One region of the Arthrobacter sp. Soil_C_60 genome, then DNA from elsewhere that is predicted to be linked to it. Evidence: riboswitches for the same ligand, from Rfam matches in the RefSeq annotation. Region 1 holds a riboswitch; each other region holds the start of a gene.
What was found. A riboswitch is a leader RNA that binds a small molecule or an ion and turns the genes downstream of it on or off. The one in region 1 is predicted to bind S-adenosylmethionine.

Region 1 (4,975 bases):
GCCCGATGAAGGGGCGGAAGTCCGGCCTGTAAACGTCACCGGCATGCATGATCCGGGAGAGCCGGTGGACCCACGGAATGGAGACATCGAGCTGGTTCCAGATCAAGCCCAGCGTTCCCCCGGGCCTCAGGATCCGGGCAGCCTCCGCGCTGGCCGCTGCCTGATCCACCCAATGCCAGGCCTGCGCCACGGTCACCAGATCGACGGCGCAATCGGCGATGCCGGTATGTTCGGCCGTCCCCAGCAGGATCCGGGCCGCGGGATAGTTGGTTGCCAATTGTTCCAGCATGTCGGCCGAGGGATCCACGGCGGTCACCCGCAGGCCCCGGGCGAGCAACGCGGCCGTATATTTTCCGGTACCGGCGCCTACATCCGCGGCGTCCCGTGCCGACGGCGGCACCAGCCAATCGACGGCGTCATCCGGGTAGCCGGGACGGACCCGGTCATAATGCGCGCCACCCTGCTGGAAGCTGCTGCCGAACTCCCGGCGCCGTTCGTCGTCCATCCGGGGTCCGCCGCGAACCACTGCCACACTCCTCGTGCACCCTCTGCTCTCGGTCAGGGGCCTCTCATTGACCTGTCATTGACGCCGCCAGCCGCCCGTGCCGTTGCACCGGCGGCTTCGCAACGACGGGTCAATTAGATCATGCCCCATCCGGCGCGCAGGGATACGTTCCTAGCCCTAGGAGCACGGCGCCGCACCGGCGGTTCCCGGCGTCACCGGTGCCCACTCGGGGAAGGCCCGTGTTTCCACCGCCGGCACCCAGCGACCGCTCTCCACGACGTAGTCGTGGCGCAGGCCGTCACGGACCAGCGCTGCCACTCCGTCCGCTAGCCGGGCCGCGTCTTCCAAGCGGGAACCCAGCCCGAAGCTGGCACGCAGCGAACCGGACGGCAGCCCGAGGCGGTTGAGCAAGGGATGGGCGCAGAACTTCCCGTCCCGCACGCCGACGCCGTGCTCTGCCGAAAGATACGCGGCCACGAGGCCAGCGTCGTATCCGGCCACCGAAAAATTTACGACGCCGATGGCATCCAGCGGGCTGGCCTCGCCGCTGAAAATCCGGTGCACGGTGACCGAGTCCACCGCCTCCAGCCGCTCGATGAGATACCCACGCAGCACGGACTCATGCTGCTGCCACGCTTCCTCATCCAGCTGCGCAATGTGCTCCGCGGCCCGGGCCAGGGTGGCAGCACCGAGCACATTGGGAGAGCCGGCTTCGTGCCGGGCCGGCCCGGTTGTCCAGACCACGCCGTCCAGCCGGACCTGTTTCACCGCGCCGCCGCCAGCCAGATGCGGTGTGCCGGAATCGAGCCAGTCGGCCCGGCCGATGATCGCTCCCGCACCGAACGGGGCATAGAGCTTGTGTCCGGAGAGGACCACATAGTCAATGTTGTCCCGGGCAATGTCGAGGCGCCGGTGCGGGGCGAGCTGCGCAGCATCCACCACTACCCTTGCCCCATACCGGTGGGCAAGCCGCGCGGTTTCGGCGATCGGGAAGATCTCGCCGGTAACATTCGACGCTCCGGTGATGGCCACGAGTGCCACCTGGCCACCTGCCAGTTCGGCCTCGATGGCCTCGAGCGTGCCTGCAACACTCGGCCGGGCCACCACGCTGCGGTGCGGTACCGCCTGCCAGGGCAGCAGGTTGGCGTGGTGTTCGATGTCCAGGTACAGTACTTCGCCGCCGGCAGGGACGCAGCCGGCGAGCAGGTTCAGGGAATCGGTGGTGTTGCGGGTGAAGATGACCAGGTCATCGGTCCGCCCGCCCACAAAAGAACGCAGAACGTCGCGTGAATGCTCATAGACGGAGGTGGAGACCTGGGATGCGTACCCGGCACCGCGGTGGACGCTGGCGTAGTAGGGGAGCAACTGCTCCAGATAGGCGGTGACGGAAGCCAGCGCGGGTGCCGACGCGGCGTAGTCCAAGTTGGCGTAGCGGATGGTGCCGCCGTCCAGCAGGGGAGCGGCGAGTTCTGCGCCGGTAACTTCCTGGAACGGTTGTTCCGCTGCCAGCAGCTCGGGGGAAAGGGCGGAATCGATAACAGTGGTGCTCATATGACCTCATCTGGTGAGGGATCCGTGCGCATGGCAGAGCGGATCCGCGCTTGCCGAACCAGTCAGGCACGGCCAGGTCGTCACCCGGGGCACCCCGCCGCGTTAGGAGGGTTGCCGGCCAGCAAACCGGGGTTTAGCGCTGGCACTCGTGACCTGCCATCGAGATTATTGTCCGGCGGGAGCGGCCGCACCTTTGTTACGGGAACGAAAAGGCGACCATCCCCGGAGTGGGGACGGCCGCCGTCGTAATTCGTCACAAAGGCAGCGTCAGCGCAGGCCGTCCGCCTCCACAGAGGCCTCCGGAGCGGTTTCCGGCAAGGGCGCATCCTCCGGGTGTGCGGCCGGACGCTGGCCGCGCAACTGGGGATTGAGCCGGTAGAGCACCTCGTCGTGCAGCGTGCCGTTCGTGGCCAGCGCGTTGCCGCCAAAGGGGCCGTCCTCGCCCTCGAGCGAACTGAACCGTCCGCCGGCCTCCGTCACGATCGGCACCAGTGCCGCCATGTCATAGAGGTTGAGTTCCGGTTCGCAGGCAATGTCGACGGCGCCCTCGGCCACCATGCAGTACGACCAGAAGTCCCCGTAGGCACGGGTGCGCCAGACGGATTCGGTGAGGCCGAGGAACTCCGGGAAGTTGCCCCGTTCCTGCCAGCCGGTGAGGCTGGAATAGGAGAGGGACGCGTCCTCGAGCCGGTTGACATCGGAGACCCGGAGCCGGGTGGCCGCGGACAGCGAACGTCCCATGTAGGCACCGGTTCCGGTCGCGGCCCACCAGCGCTTGCCCAAAGCGGGGGCACTGACCAGGCCGACCACGGGCCGGTCTTCGTCCACCAGCGCGATCAAGGTAGCCCAGACCGGCACCCCGCGGACGAAGTTCTTTGTGCCGTCGATGGGGTCGATGATCCAGCGGCGGGAGCCGTGGCCGCTGCTGCCGTACTCCTCGCCAAGCACCGCGTCGCGCGGCCGGGCCCGGGAGAGTTGGCCGCGGATGGCCTCTTCGGCGGCGCGGTCAGCATCCGTGACAGGGGTGAGATCCGGCTTGGTCTCGATTTTCAGGTCCAGCGCCTTGAAGCGGGCCATGGTCTGCGAATCCACGGAATCGGCCATCACATGGGCCAGGCGCAGATCATCGTTATAGCTTTGAACGTCACGGGTCATAGGCTTCAACTTATCCTTATTCGGTGGCCGGATGCGGGATGTGAAGTCCCCGACCGACGACGGCGGTGCTACTGGAACCCCAGTTCCTTAGCTTGGGCGCGTTCTTCGGTTCCCAGCAAACGACGCAGCGACGCCAGCCGCGCCGGGCCTGATTCGCCGGCCTGCCCGGAAGCCACCCACGCGTCCACGCCGCAGTTGACGGCGTGGTCGTCGTGCTTGCAGCCGCGCTCGCAATCGGCCGTGCCGGGCTCCAGGTCGGGAAAGGCGGAAATGATCCGGTCCGGGTCCACATGGGCGAGTCCAAAAGAACGGATGCCGGGCGTGTCGATGATCCAACTGCCGGCCGGGGCATCGGTCAGCTTCAGGGCCAGCGCCGAGGAGGAAGTATGCCGTCCCCGCCCGGTCACGGCGTTGACGCCGCCCGTGGCGCGTTCCGCACCCGTGAGCGCATTGACCATGGTGGACTTGCCGACACCGGAATGGCCGAGCATGACGCTGACCATCCCGTCCAGATAGCCTTTCAGCTCGGCCACGGCGTCACGGTCGAGACGGGCCGAAAGCCCGTCGGCGGACCGTGCATCAATTCCAAAGCCCTCCGTGCCAGCGGTCCGGCTGACGATGACGGGCAGATCGAGGTGCCGGTAGTTGGAGAGCAGTTCTTCAGGATCCTTGACGTCCGCTTTGGTGACGCACAGCAGCGGGCTGATCCCGGCGTCGTACGCTGCTACCAAGGCACGGTCGATAAAACCGGTGCGCGGCTCCGGGTTGGCGGCGGCCACCACGATGACCAGTTGGTCCGCATTGGCCACGACTACCCGCTCCACCGGGTCGGTATCGTCGGCGCTGCGCCGCAACAGCGTCCGTCGTTCCTCGATCCGGACCAGCCGGGCCAAAGAGTCCGGCTCGCCCGTAATGTCGCCGACGAGCGCTACGAAGTCGCCGGCTACCACCGGGCTGCGGCGAAGCTCCCGGGCACGGGCGGCGACAACCACGCGTTCCTGGGCAGTGTCTTCATCGACCACCGCGGTGTAGCGGCCGCGGTCCACGGTGATGATCCGCCCGATGACCGCGTCTTCGTGGGCCGGCCGTTCCTTGGTACGCGGACGCGAGCCGCGCTTGTTGGGACGGATGCGGACATCGGATTCATCCCACGTACGGTTGCCGCGCACCACCTTAGACCGCTCCCGCCTCGGACTGGCGGGCGGAAGTCTCGAACAGGTCCTGCCATAGCCGCGGGAACTCGGGCATGGTCTTGGCCGTGGTGCCGATGTCTTCGACTTCCACGCCCTCGACCGCCAGCCCGATAATGGCTCCGGCAGTAGCCATCCGGTGGTCCTCATATGAATGGAAAACCCCGCCGTGCAGCGGCCTCGGACGGATGATCAGCCCGTCCTCGGTTTCTTCGGCGTCGCCGCCCAAGGCATTGATTTCCGCGACCAGAGCCGCCAGCCGGTCGGTTTCATGTCCGCGCAGATGGGCAATTCCGGTGAGCCTGGATTCGCTGCCGGCCAGGGCGCAGAGCGCCGCCGTGGTGGGGGCAAGTTCGCTGGTGTCGGCGAGCTGCGCCCCGGTGATCTCTGCTCCGCCGGTCACGGTGAGGGTGCCGTTCTCGTAGCTGACGGTGGCGCCGAGTTGCGCCAGGATGCTGCGCCATTTGTCACCCACCTGCGTGGTTTCCGCCGGCCAGCCCGGGATCCGAACCGTTCCCTTCGTGGCCAGGGCCGCCGCGAGGAAGGGGCCGGCATTGGAAAGGTCCTGTTCGAC
Region 2 (4,975 bases), on a different contig from region 1:
GAACCGAACATCGCACCCACGGCGTCCGCCGTCGCAATGTCCGTCCCGGCCAGCTCACTGGCCGGCATGGCCGAAGACGTGGTCAGCACCACCATCACGTACCAAATGGTGGCCAGGATGACCGAGACCACCACGAGCCGGCCAATCTGGCGGGCCGGGATGTTCACTTCCTCCGCGGACTGCGGAATGACGTCGAACCCGATGAAGAGGAACGGCACGACCACCAGCACCGCGAAGAAGCCCGTCATGCCGCCGTTGAAGAACGGCTCCATGTTGGAGACCTCGCCGCCGGTGAAGGCGCCGGCGATCATGACCAGGCCGATGGCCAGCAGGAACAGCACCACGAAGGTCTGCACAATGCCGGCTTCCTTCACACCACGGATGTTGATCCAGGTAATAACGACGGCGGCAACGGCACCAACCAGCGCCCACGTCAGGTGGACGTCGAAACCGGCGACGTTCCAGAGCTTGATCTGGCTGAGGTTGGGAAAGATATATTGGACGGTCCGCGGGAGCGCCACCGCTTCGAAGGCCACGATGGTCACGTAGCCGCCGATGATGGCCCAGGAACCGATGAAGGACGGGCGCGGACCCATCGCCCGCATGATGTAGTTATGCTCGCCGCCGGCCTTGGGCATCGCCGCACACAGCTCGGCATAAGTTAGTCCGACCACCCCCATGATGATGCCGCCCGCAAGCATGGCCGTCACCGAGCCCATGGTTCCGGCGGACTCCAGCCAGCCGCCGGTCAGGACCACCCAGCCGAAGCCGATCATGGCCCCGAAGCCCAGGGCGAGGACGTCGAAACGTCCCAGTACTTTCTTCAATGAGGGTTCGGATTCGTGTTGTGATACTGCCACGCCGATGCCCCTTTCTCGTTCAGATGCCGTTCGGGCATGGGAGATTGCCGGCGGCACGAGGGTGGCGCCAATCGCGGCAAGAGTAACTGCACGACATTACTACGATGTTTCGGCCTGAACGCCATGTTGCGGCGGCATGTGCGTGGCTGGCGCTGGACAGCGCTGAGGGCGGCAGCATGAGCATGCTGCCGCCCTCAGTCAACTATCGGCTGGTGTGCGGGCTGTGCCGCCCGCGGCTAGGGGTTGTGCTGGACTACGAAATCCCCACCGGGGAAGACCACCGACTCGTGGCCGTCGTCGAACCGCACGAAGTACGGAGGAGCGCCGTCGTCTCCCCTGACTTCGACGATTTCCCCGTGCCGGTCGGACGATTCAACGGTCCTGCCGCGGACAATGATCCTGTTGCCTGGCGATGCCTTCATCGTGAATTACCTCCTGGCCCTAGAGTACGAGGGACCGCGCCGAAGGGGAATAGCACCCTTGGCTACTTCTTGAAGACCTCGGCGCTGACCGGGGTGGGATTGGCGAAGAGGTCCAGCACCGGGCAGTGCGCGTCCACTGTCCGGCGCAGCTCCTCGTAGCGTTCCTGCGATTCGGGGCCGCTGATATTCACGGTCAACCGCACGGCGCTGAACCCGGGGCGCACGCTCTCATCGGCGCCGAACAGGCCCTGCACATCCAGATCGCCCTCGGCGTCGATGCTGATCTCGTCGAACCGGATACCCAACTGGTGTGCGTACAGCCGGTAGACCACCACCTGGCAGGAAGCCAGCGCGCCCAAGGCATACTCCACCGGGCTCGCGGCCGTATCTTCGCCTGCAAGGCCCGCCGGTTCGTCAACGGAGAACTCGTGTTTGCCGGCGGTGACACGTGTGGCCACCGGGCCGGTTCCCTCGCCTGCCACCTTGAACGTTAGCTTGGCGTTGGCGGTGTCTTCGGCGATCTTGCCGGCCCAGAAAGCGCCTGCCTCATCCAAACGGTTGGCACGGTCTTCGGCCAGATCACGGAGAGCTGTTTCAGTCATGGTGGAATCCTTCCTGTCGGCGCACGCCGGAGCAGGGCGCCATACTTACGCCTCCCGTTTGGGCCGGCGTCGAATCTTCACCTGGGGCACCCCGCTACAGCTACGAGGGTTGCCGTCCAACCGGCCAGGGCCGAAGGTTGGAACTCTTGATTCTGCGTCCGATTCTGCCCGGTGCAGCACGGTACATTCAACCGTTTTGTAACACGAGGACTTCTGCCATGAAGTACGACGCCGGCACCTGGGTTCCGTAAAAACGGAACCCAGGTGCCGGCGTCGTACGCGGTTTGTGCCGTTGTTTTAGCGGCTCAGCTCGCCCTCCGGCCGGCCAACCTGGCCTTCAGGCTGGTGCTTGTCACCTGGAATGCGGGCCCTGTCATACTCCGGACTGCCTGGCACGGGCTCCGCCTTGTGCTCGTCCTCGGCGGGCTTCTTGGGCGGTTCGCGGAAATAGTCCGCGTTGGCCAGATTCCAGTCTTCGCTCCAGCCTCGGGGCGGATCCTTGAGCAGTTCGCCCGGCTCCATCCAGTTGTAGATGCTCTCGTAGGAGCGCGTGGTCAGATGGTCTACGCGGCGCCGAAGCATCCGCGGCGAGACTTCGTCCGGGGATTTGCAGCCCATCGAGGCCATGATCTGCACGCTCTCGTCCACGGTGAGCTTCTGGTAGTTGAAAACGCGCTGGCCCTTGTCCTCGACGTTGAGCGCCCGCACCAGCCGCGGGTTTTGCGTGGCAACGCCAACCGGGCATTCGTTGGTGTGGCATTTCTGCGCCTGGATGCAGCCGGTGGCCATCATCATGGTCCGCGCACTCATCGTGAAGTCCGCGCCTTCGATCAGGCGTTTGACGATGTCCGAGCCGGATGCGACCTTCCCTGCGGCGGCAATGCGGACGCGGTCCCGCAGTCCCACGCCGACCAGGGCGTTATGCACCAGCATCAAGCCCTCGGTCAGCGGCGTGCCCACGTTGTCCTGGTACTCCAGCGGCGCCGCGCCGGTACCGCCTTCGGACCCATCGACCACGATGAAATCCGGAGTCACTTTCTCCTCCAGCATCGCCTTGCAAATGGCGAGCACGTCCACCCGCGAACCCACGCACAGCTTGAAGCCGATGGGCTTGCCGTCGGAGAGATCGCGCAGCTGTTTGACGAAACGGATCAGTTCCCGCGGCGTGCCGAAGGCGCTGTGGCTGGCAGGCGACACACAGTCGACGCCCATCTCCACCCCGCGTGCTTCGGCGATCTCTGGGGTGACTTTCGCGCCTGGCAGTACCCCGCCCAGACCGGGCTTGGCGCCCTGCGAGAGCTTGATGCTGATGCCCTTGACCTCGGGGCGCGCCGCCTTCGGAATGAAGGCCTCGGGGCTGAAATGGCCGTCCTTGTCGCGCGCGCCGAAGTAGCCGGAGCCTATTTCCCAGATCAGGTCGGCCCCATATTCGAGGTGGTACTTAGTCAGGCCGCCTTCACCGGTTTCCTGCACGAAGCCGCCCAGCGCCGCACCCTTGTTCATGGCGAGCACGGCATTCTTCGACAGCGAGCCGAAGCTCATGGACGAGACGTTGAACAGCGAAATGTCGTAGGGCTGCCTGCAATCAGGCCCGCCCAGCGGTATCCGGGGATGCTGCTTGGGCGGCGCGACCGGAGCGGTGGAATGGATCAGGTATTCGTAGCCGATCTGGTTCACTTCGCGTTCCGTACCGAAGGCCTTGTGGCTGTTCTCGCCCTTGGCCCGCGCATACACCAGCGACCGCACATCCCGGTTGAACGGCTTCCCGTCCACGTTCCGCTCGACAAAGTACTGCTGGATTTCCGGCCGGATGGATTCCAGTACGTAGCGCATATGTCCCAAGATTGGATAGTTCCGCAGGATCGAGTGCCTGGTCTGGACCACATCCCAGATCCCGATCACCAAGAGCGCAACAACGACGGCGGCCAGCACCCACCAGCCAACGGAACCGAACGACGCGGCCACGATGGTAATAAAGCCCAGCACCGCAAGAACAACAAAAACCAAAAAGCGTGCCATGACCCGAGTCTACGACCGACGCCGGAGGAACCGGACGGGTCCGGCGGATTCGTCCGGTTCCCGAGCACACCCGGGGCGTCTGGAGTCAGGCGCAGCAGTCGGCTGGCTGCCGCCCAGCCGGTGCCGGCGCCGGAGCCGCTAGTCCTCCGCGCCTCAGCCGGGGCATTAAGCCGTGGAACCATGCCAGCGCCCGATTGTCATGCGGCTTGGCCGGATCTGACTGCCGGGTGGGCACCAGCGCCTTGGCCCGGTTCCTCGGCGACCGCAAGGCAGTCCCATTCCCTTGGTACCGCGAGCGCTGGCGGGTCCGCTCTGCCTGCGCCATCAGCTGCTGCAGTTCGACGTTGTGGATCTTCAGCCAGTATTCCGGAGGTTGGAGGCTCATGGCTGGTCCTGCTTTCTTCACGGATTGCGATTGGTCTTAGCATCAACGCCGTGAATACCGGATTCCATGGCCGGGAAAACTGCCAGTTTCCGTCGATTTCCTGCCATCGCTCCCCTACCGCCGCTAAATAACGACGTCGAACTCCGCCGCCGCCGATAGTTGGCCGTTCACCTGCACTTGGAGCAGGTGGCGGCCGGCGTAATGCACCCGGGTGGTCATCGGCCGGAGGGCATGGATCTTCCTGAACCGGCGGGTCTCGCCCGGTTCCAGTTCCGCGACTGCGAGTTTGAAGACCTTCGGGGCCAGCGTTCCGTTGGCCTTCACGTAATGGACCACATAGTCCACGGCCAGACGCGCCGGGTGCAGCGAGTCGTTGGTGACCGCAACCGTGAACGCGATTTCGCCCGGCAAATGCACCTCGATACGGTCCAGTTCCGGCACGGCGATGCTCACCGCATTCGGAGTGAAGCCCAGCAAAGCAAGCGCGCCGGGGTGCGCCTTCTTGACCAGTGTCCGCAGCCCGTGCCGCACCACCCACGGCGCTCCGTCGCCGGGATCCCCCTGCCATTTCTCGGCCAGGGCGACCACGATTTCCGGGTCGTGGCGGGCGATGTCGTTGAGGTGGTTCGCCACGGACCGGCGGACGAGTTGGCTTGGGTCGGCGTGCAGGGCATTCAGTAGCGGCAG
Region 3 (4,975 bases), on a different contig from region 1:
GCGCCGGCTCGCACTTGAGGCTGATGCTCAGCGGGTCCGCGCCCAGGTCCGAGAGCGCGAACATCTTCGCGGTGCTACTGCCGGCCCGCACCTTGAACACCGAGGCGTCTGGCCCGAAGGGAAAGTCCTCAAAAGCGCCCGGCAGGTCCAGGCACATGCCGCGCAGCGTTGATCCGTCCACCCATCGAGCCTACCGCCGGGGGCCGGGGGCAGGAAGATCGACGGTCCGCCTGTGGACAAGTTGGGCTTTCCAAGTCTGGTCCAAGTCTTTGGTGGGAGGATGGTTCCAGGAGTACGACGGCGGCGCGCCCTTGTCGGGGCGCGTTGCCTTTGGCTGTACGAGGCAGGCGGAGGTGCGCGCGTGAGCGGCGAAGTGGAGAAGGCGAAGCACCAGGCGAAAAGGGCGAAAGACGGCGCCGAGGAAGCCTCGGAGTCGAAGACTTTGGAAGTGGTGGCGCGCTTTGGCTGGGCCGCCAACGGGCTGATGCATCTGCTGATTGGCTATATTGCCTTGCGGCTGGGCCTTGGGGCATCGGGGGAAGCAGACCAAACCGGTGCTATCTCCCAGCTGGCCAGCACACCGGGAGGCGTCTTCCTGCTGTGGGCCGGGCTCATCGCCTGCGCCGCCTTGGCACTGTGGCAACTCGCCGACGCCGCATTCGGTTACCGCGGGTTGGAAACCAAAAAGAAGTGGGGCAAACGGTTCAAGGCAGCCGGTCTGGCAATCGTCTTCGCCGCCATCGGTTTTACGTTCGGCATCTATGCCCTTGGCGGCAAGAGCGACAGCAGTCAATCCTCACAGGACGCCAGCGCCCAATTGATGGCGTTTCCCGGCGGAGCGCTGGTGCTTTTCCTGATCGGCGCCGGCATCGCCATCGCTGGAGCCTTCTACATCTACAGAGGCATTACGCAGAAGTTCCTAAACGATCTGAAACCCCTGCCCCCGGGCGGCACGAGGATCGGCATCGGCTGGGCCGGTTCTTTCGGCTACGTGGGCAAGGGGGCTGCGCTGTTGGTGCTTGGCATTCTTTTCTCGGTCGCGGCGTTCCACCAGGATGCAGAGGAAGCCAAGGGTCTCGACGGCGCACTGAAGGCGCTGAAAGAACAGCCCTTCGGCGACGCCGCGCTGATTGTGGTGGCCCTCGGCCTCATCTGCTACGGACTGTACTTGGGCGCGCGTGCCCGCTACGCCAAGATGTAGCGGGCACGCACCGGGCCTACGCGTACCGGATTCCTGACGCCGCCCCGGGCCTGGGTCAGGAAAGCCTCACCGACTAAGTCAGGAAGCGGAGACGGCTGCGCCGAGGCGATAGCCGGCACCCCGGTGCTGCTCCGGCAGCCGGTCGCCCTTGCCGAACAGCTTGTTGCGCAGCGTTCCTTCCGCGTACTTGGTCGGGTAGGCGCCACGCTTTTGCAGTTCCGGAACAACGAATTCGACGATGTCCTCAAAGGTACCCGGTGTGATGGCGTAAGCCAGGTTGAAGCCATCCACATCGGTCTCGTCCACCCACTCGATGAGCTTCTTGGCAACTTCCTCGCCGGAACCAACGGTGATCGGTCCAAAACCGCCGACGCCGACCCATTCGGCCAACTGTCGAATGGTCCACGGCTTGCCGTCGTCGCCCGAGGCCTTCTGGAACGTCTCCACGGAGGACTGGATGGCGTTGGACTTCACGTTCTCGCCGATCACGTCGTCCGGCCCGTAGCTGGACAGGTCCACACCCATCCAACCTGAGATCAGCGCCAGTGCACCGTTGACGTCCGCGTAGGACTTGTAGTCCTCGAACTTGGCCTGAGCGGTGGCGCTGTCCGGACCGGTCACAACGGTCTGCATCGCGTAGATGCGAACGTCGTAGCGGCCGCGGCCGGCTGCCTCCACCGCATCGCGGATCTTCTTGACTGAAGCGGCCAGCATTTCCTTGGTCGGGCACGTGACGAAAACGGCTTCGGCATTCGTTGCCGCGAACTCGGTCCCGCGCTTGGATGCGCCGGCTTGGAAGATGACCGGGGTGCGCTGCGGGCTCGGCTCAGTAATGGCGATGCCGGGGACCTTGAAGTACTTACCCTCGTGGCCGATCTCGTGCACCTTGGCCGGATCCACAAAGACACCGGCTTCCCGGTCCTTGACCACGGCGTCTTCTTCCCAGGAACCTTCGAGCAGCTTGTAAACCACCTCAAGGTACTCGTCGGCGTGGGCGTACCGCTCGTCGTGCTCCATCTGGTCCGTTTGGCCCATGTTGCGCGCTGCAGACGGCAGGTAACCCGTGACCACATTCCAGCCGACGCGGCCGTTGGTCAGGTGGTCCAGCGTGGCCAGTCGCCGGGCGAAGGGGTACGGATGCTCATAGGCGGTGCCGGCAGTGAGGCCGAAACCAAGGTTCTCGGTCACCGCGGCCATAGCCGAAACCAGCATGAACGGATCGTTGACCGGGACCTGTGTACCCGCGCGGAGCGTGACTTCGTTTGAGCCGCCGAACACGTCGTAGGTGCCCAGCACATCGGCGATGAAGAGACCGTCGAAGAGGCCCTCTTCCAGCACCTTCGCCAGGTGCGTCCAGTAGCCGATGGTCTTGTAATCGGCGGACTTGTCCTGGGGATGGCGCCACAGACCGGGCGACTGGTGTCCAACGCAGTTCATGTCGAAGGCGTTGAAGCGGATTTGCCTGGGGGCGGGTACCAATGTCATTTCAGACTCCTTCATGACCGTGAAGAGCCCCTACACCGGTAGCTGCGGTCGCTGACGAATACCGCGGCGGCTACCGAAAGAATTTTGGATCTCCATCGGTCCTGGCGGTAGCACCTTCCTCAAAGAGGGGGTTGCTGCGGCGTCAACGAGCCAGGTCTCTCAGCCGCTCTGGATGGTTACAGCTCCATTCCACCGCAGTCCGGCGGCGGGCGCGAAATCCTTACGTCATACCGGGTAATCCCCCGGCTGCTTTTCGCGCACCCGCCGTCCGCGACTGCCGTCGGCATCCCCGTTCAGGACTTGGCCGGTGCATCACCGATGCTGTGGAGTCCCTCGGGCGTGGTGCCGTTGACCTCATAGTCGCCGATGGTCCGCGCCTTGAAGACGGTGGGATTGTGCGTGGCTACGGTCCGAGCGTTGCGCCAATGGCGGTCCAGCGCTTTGCCCCTGGATGTCGCGCTTGCTCCCGTGACGTCAAACAGCTGCCCGGTGGCCTCAAGAACCAGCTCCGGAACAACGATCTGCGCCTTCTCCACAGCAGCTTCCCCGCGGACGTAACGCTGAACGTCGTCGAGCGAAAGGGACTTGTCTGCCGCGGCATCCAGTTCCCGTGCCGCGGTCAGGACCACCGATTCGGCGGCGAATGCTTTGGCCGACAGCTGGCCGACGAGCTGGAGGATCAGCGGGTCATTGCGGAACAGTTCGCCGGTTCCGGTGTTAAAGGTCCGCTTGCGGTTCCGCACCAGGATCTTCGCGTCCGCGAGCGCCGCATTGCCAATCCCTGCCAGTACGGCGAGCAGCACCAGCTGGAAGAATGCAGGTTCGTGCGTGCTCGACGGCTTGCGTTCGATAACGTCGGCCGGCTCCACCACGGCATCGCGGAAGTAGGTTGTCCCCGTCCCGGTCAGCTGCTGGCCGAAGCCGTCCCAGTCGTCAACGATCTCCACGCCCGCCTGCTTGGTATTGACGACGGCGTACTGGCGGCCCTCGACACCGTCGGTACTGGCCATGACCGCGATCCACTCCGCGAAGATGCTGCCGGTGGTGTAGTACTTTTCACCGTTGAGCAGCCACCTCCCGCCGTCCCTGACCAGCTTGGTGTTCGTGGTGCCCAGCGCGTTTCCGGCCTTCTCCGTGGCCGCGTTGCCAAAGATCTCGCCGGCCACAATGCGCGGATACCAGCGGCGGGCAAACTCCTCGCCTTCCAGGCCAACCGTCTCGACGAAGGCGAAGTGCGAGCGGTACAGGTGGGCGACGCTGGAGTCCGCCGCCGCAAGTTCGATCAGGAGGCGGAAGAAGTGCTCGAAGGAGACACCGTCGCCGCCATGCTCCAGCGGCACCCGCAGTTTCCCGAAGCCTGCCGCGTTCAGCCACGCAACTTGTTCGAACGGCAGGATCCTGTTCAGTTCCCGGTCCAGTGCCCCCTGGGCGATCCGCTCGAAGACCGGCCGAAAGCGGCCGGCCAACCGCTCGTAGGTTGCTTCCGCGGTCTCGGTGCGCTCGTTCGCGATAGTTTCCGTCATCGTCTTCCTTCCAAAACCTTGTTCTGTGCTGCGGCTGAGAATTCGTCGAAGGCGCCGCGGTACTGACGTGCGGGGTGCCGGTCGTTGAGCTGCGGCCCGTTGTAGCCCTCGCCGCCGCCGAACAGCTTTTCCCGGAAGCTTCCCGGCGCGTACTCTGTCTGTGCCAGTCCCCTGCTGCGCAGTTCCGGCAGCACTCCGTCGATGAAGTCCGTGTAGGAACCGGGCAGGATCTGGTTGATGATGTTGATGCCGTCCACGCCGGCGTCCTGCCACTGCTCCAGCCGGTCGGCAATCTGTTCCGGGGTTCCCTTGACCCGGTGGGCCCGCCCGCGGAAGTTGGCGATATCGCGCAAGGTCGGGTTGCCTCCGGGGACCGATTTGCGCAGGCTCTCCAGGTGTCCCTGCGTGCCTTCCGTCTGGAAATCGCCCAGCGGCGTGTCCGGATCCAGTCCGCCCAGATCTACGCCGAGACCGCCGGCGATGTGGGCGATCATCGCTCCGGAGTCCAGGTATTCATCCAGTTCGGCTTCTTTGCGGTCCGCCTCCGCCTCGGTGCCGCCGACGATAAAATGCAGCCCCTGGAAGAACTTCAGATCCTCGGCCCTGCGCCCGGCCGCAACCGTCTGGCTCCGCACGGCTGCGGTGTATGCGGCGGCGGCTTCGGGATGCGCCGCCAGCATGAAGGTCGCCTCGGCATTGGCGGCGCAGAACTCCTGTCCGCGGCCCGAGCTCCCGGCCTGGAACAGCACCGGGGTCCGCTGGGGCG

Region 2: linked by a shared signal. The riboswitch ahead of AC3A4M_RS20115 (OsmC family protein) and the one ahead of AC3A4M_RS02740 (aminotransferase class V-fold PLP-dependent enzyme) in region 1 are both predicted to bind S-adenosylmethionine.
Region 3: linked by a shared signal. The riboswitch ahead of AC3A4M_RS07840 (LLM class flavin-dependent oxidoreductase) and the one ahead of AC3A4M_RS02740 (aminotransferase class V-fold PLP-dependent enzyme) in region 1 are both predicted to bind S-adenosylmethionine.

Annotation. Positions count from the first base shown of each region.
Region 1 is NZ_JBDGKM010000001.1:563,461-568,435, forward strand. It holds gene AC3A4M_RS02735 (class I SAM-dependent methyltransferase) at 1-526, opposite strand, end outside; gene AC3A4M_RS02740 (aminotransferase class V-fold PLP-dependent enzyme) at 683-2,056, opposite strand; SAM riboswitch class IV at 2,098-2,210, opposite strand; gene hisN (histidinol-phosphatase) at 2,324-3,211, opposite strand; gene rsgA (ribosome small subunit-dependent GTPase A) at 3,280-4,383, opposite strand; gene aroA (3-phosphoshikimate 1-carboxyvinyltransferase) at 4,385-4,975, opposite strand, start outside.
Region 2 is NZ_JBDGKM010000013.1:15,248-20,222, forward strand. It holds gene AC3A4M_RS20105 (APC family permease) at 1-860, opposite strand, end outside; gene AC3A4M_RS20110 (DUF1918 domain-containing protein) at 1,097-1,282, opposite strand; gene AC3A4M_RS20115 (OsmC family protein) at 1,345-1,884, opposite strand; SAM riboswitch class IV at 1,921-2,036, opposite strand; gene AC3A4M_RS20120 (FMN-binding glutamate synthase family protein) at 2,182-3,903, opposite strand; gene AC3A4M_RS20125 (hypothetical protein) at 3,989-4,288, opposite strand; gene AC3A4M_RS20130 (DNA alkylation repair protein) at 4,412-4,975, opposite strand, start outside.
Region 3 is NZ_JBDGKM010000003.1:220,204-225,178, reverse strand. It holds gene AC3A4M_RS07850 (MmcQ/YjbR family DNA-binding protein) at 1-181, opposite strand, end outside; gene AC3A4M_RS07845 (DUF1206 domain-containing protein) at 362-1,201, shown strand; gene AC3A4M_RS07840 (LLM class flavin-dependent oxidoreductase) at 1,280-2,686, opposite strand; SAM riboswitch class I at 2,776-2,865, opposite strand; gene AC3A4M_RS07835 (acyl-CoA dehydrogenase family protein) at 2,980-4,209, opposite strand; gene AC3A4M_RS07830 (LLM class flavin-dependent oxidoreductase) at 4,206-4,975, opposite strand, start outside.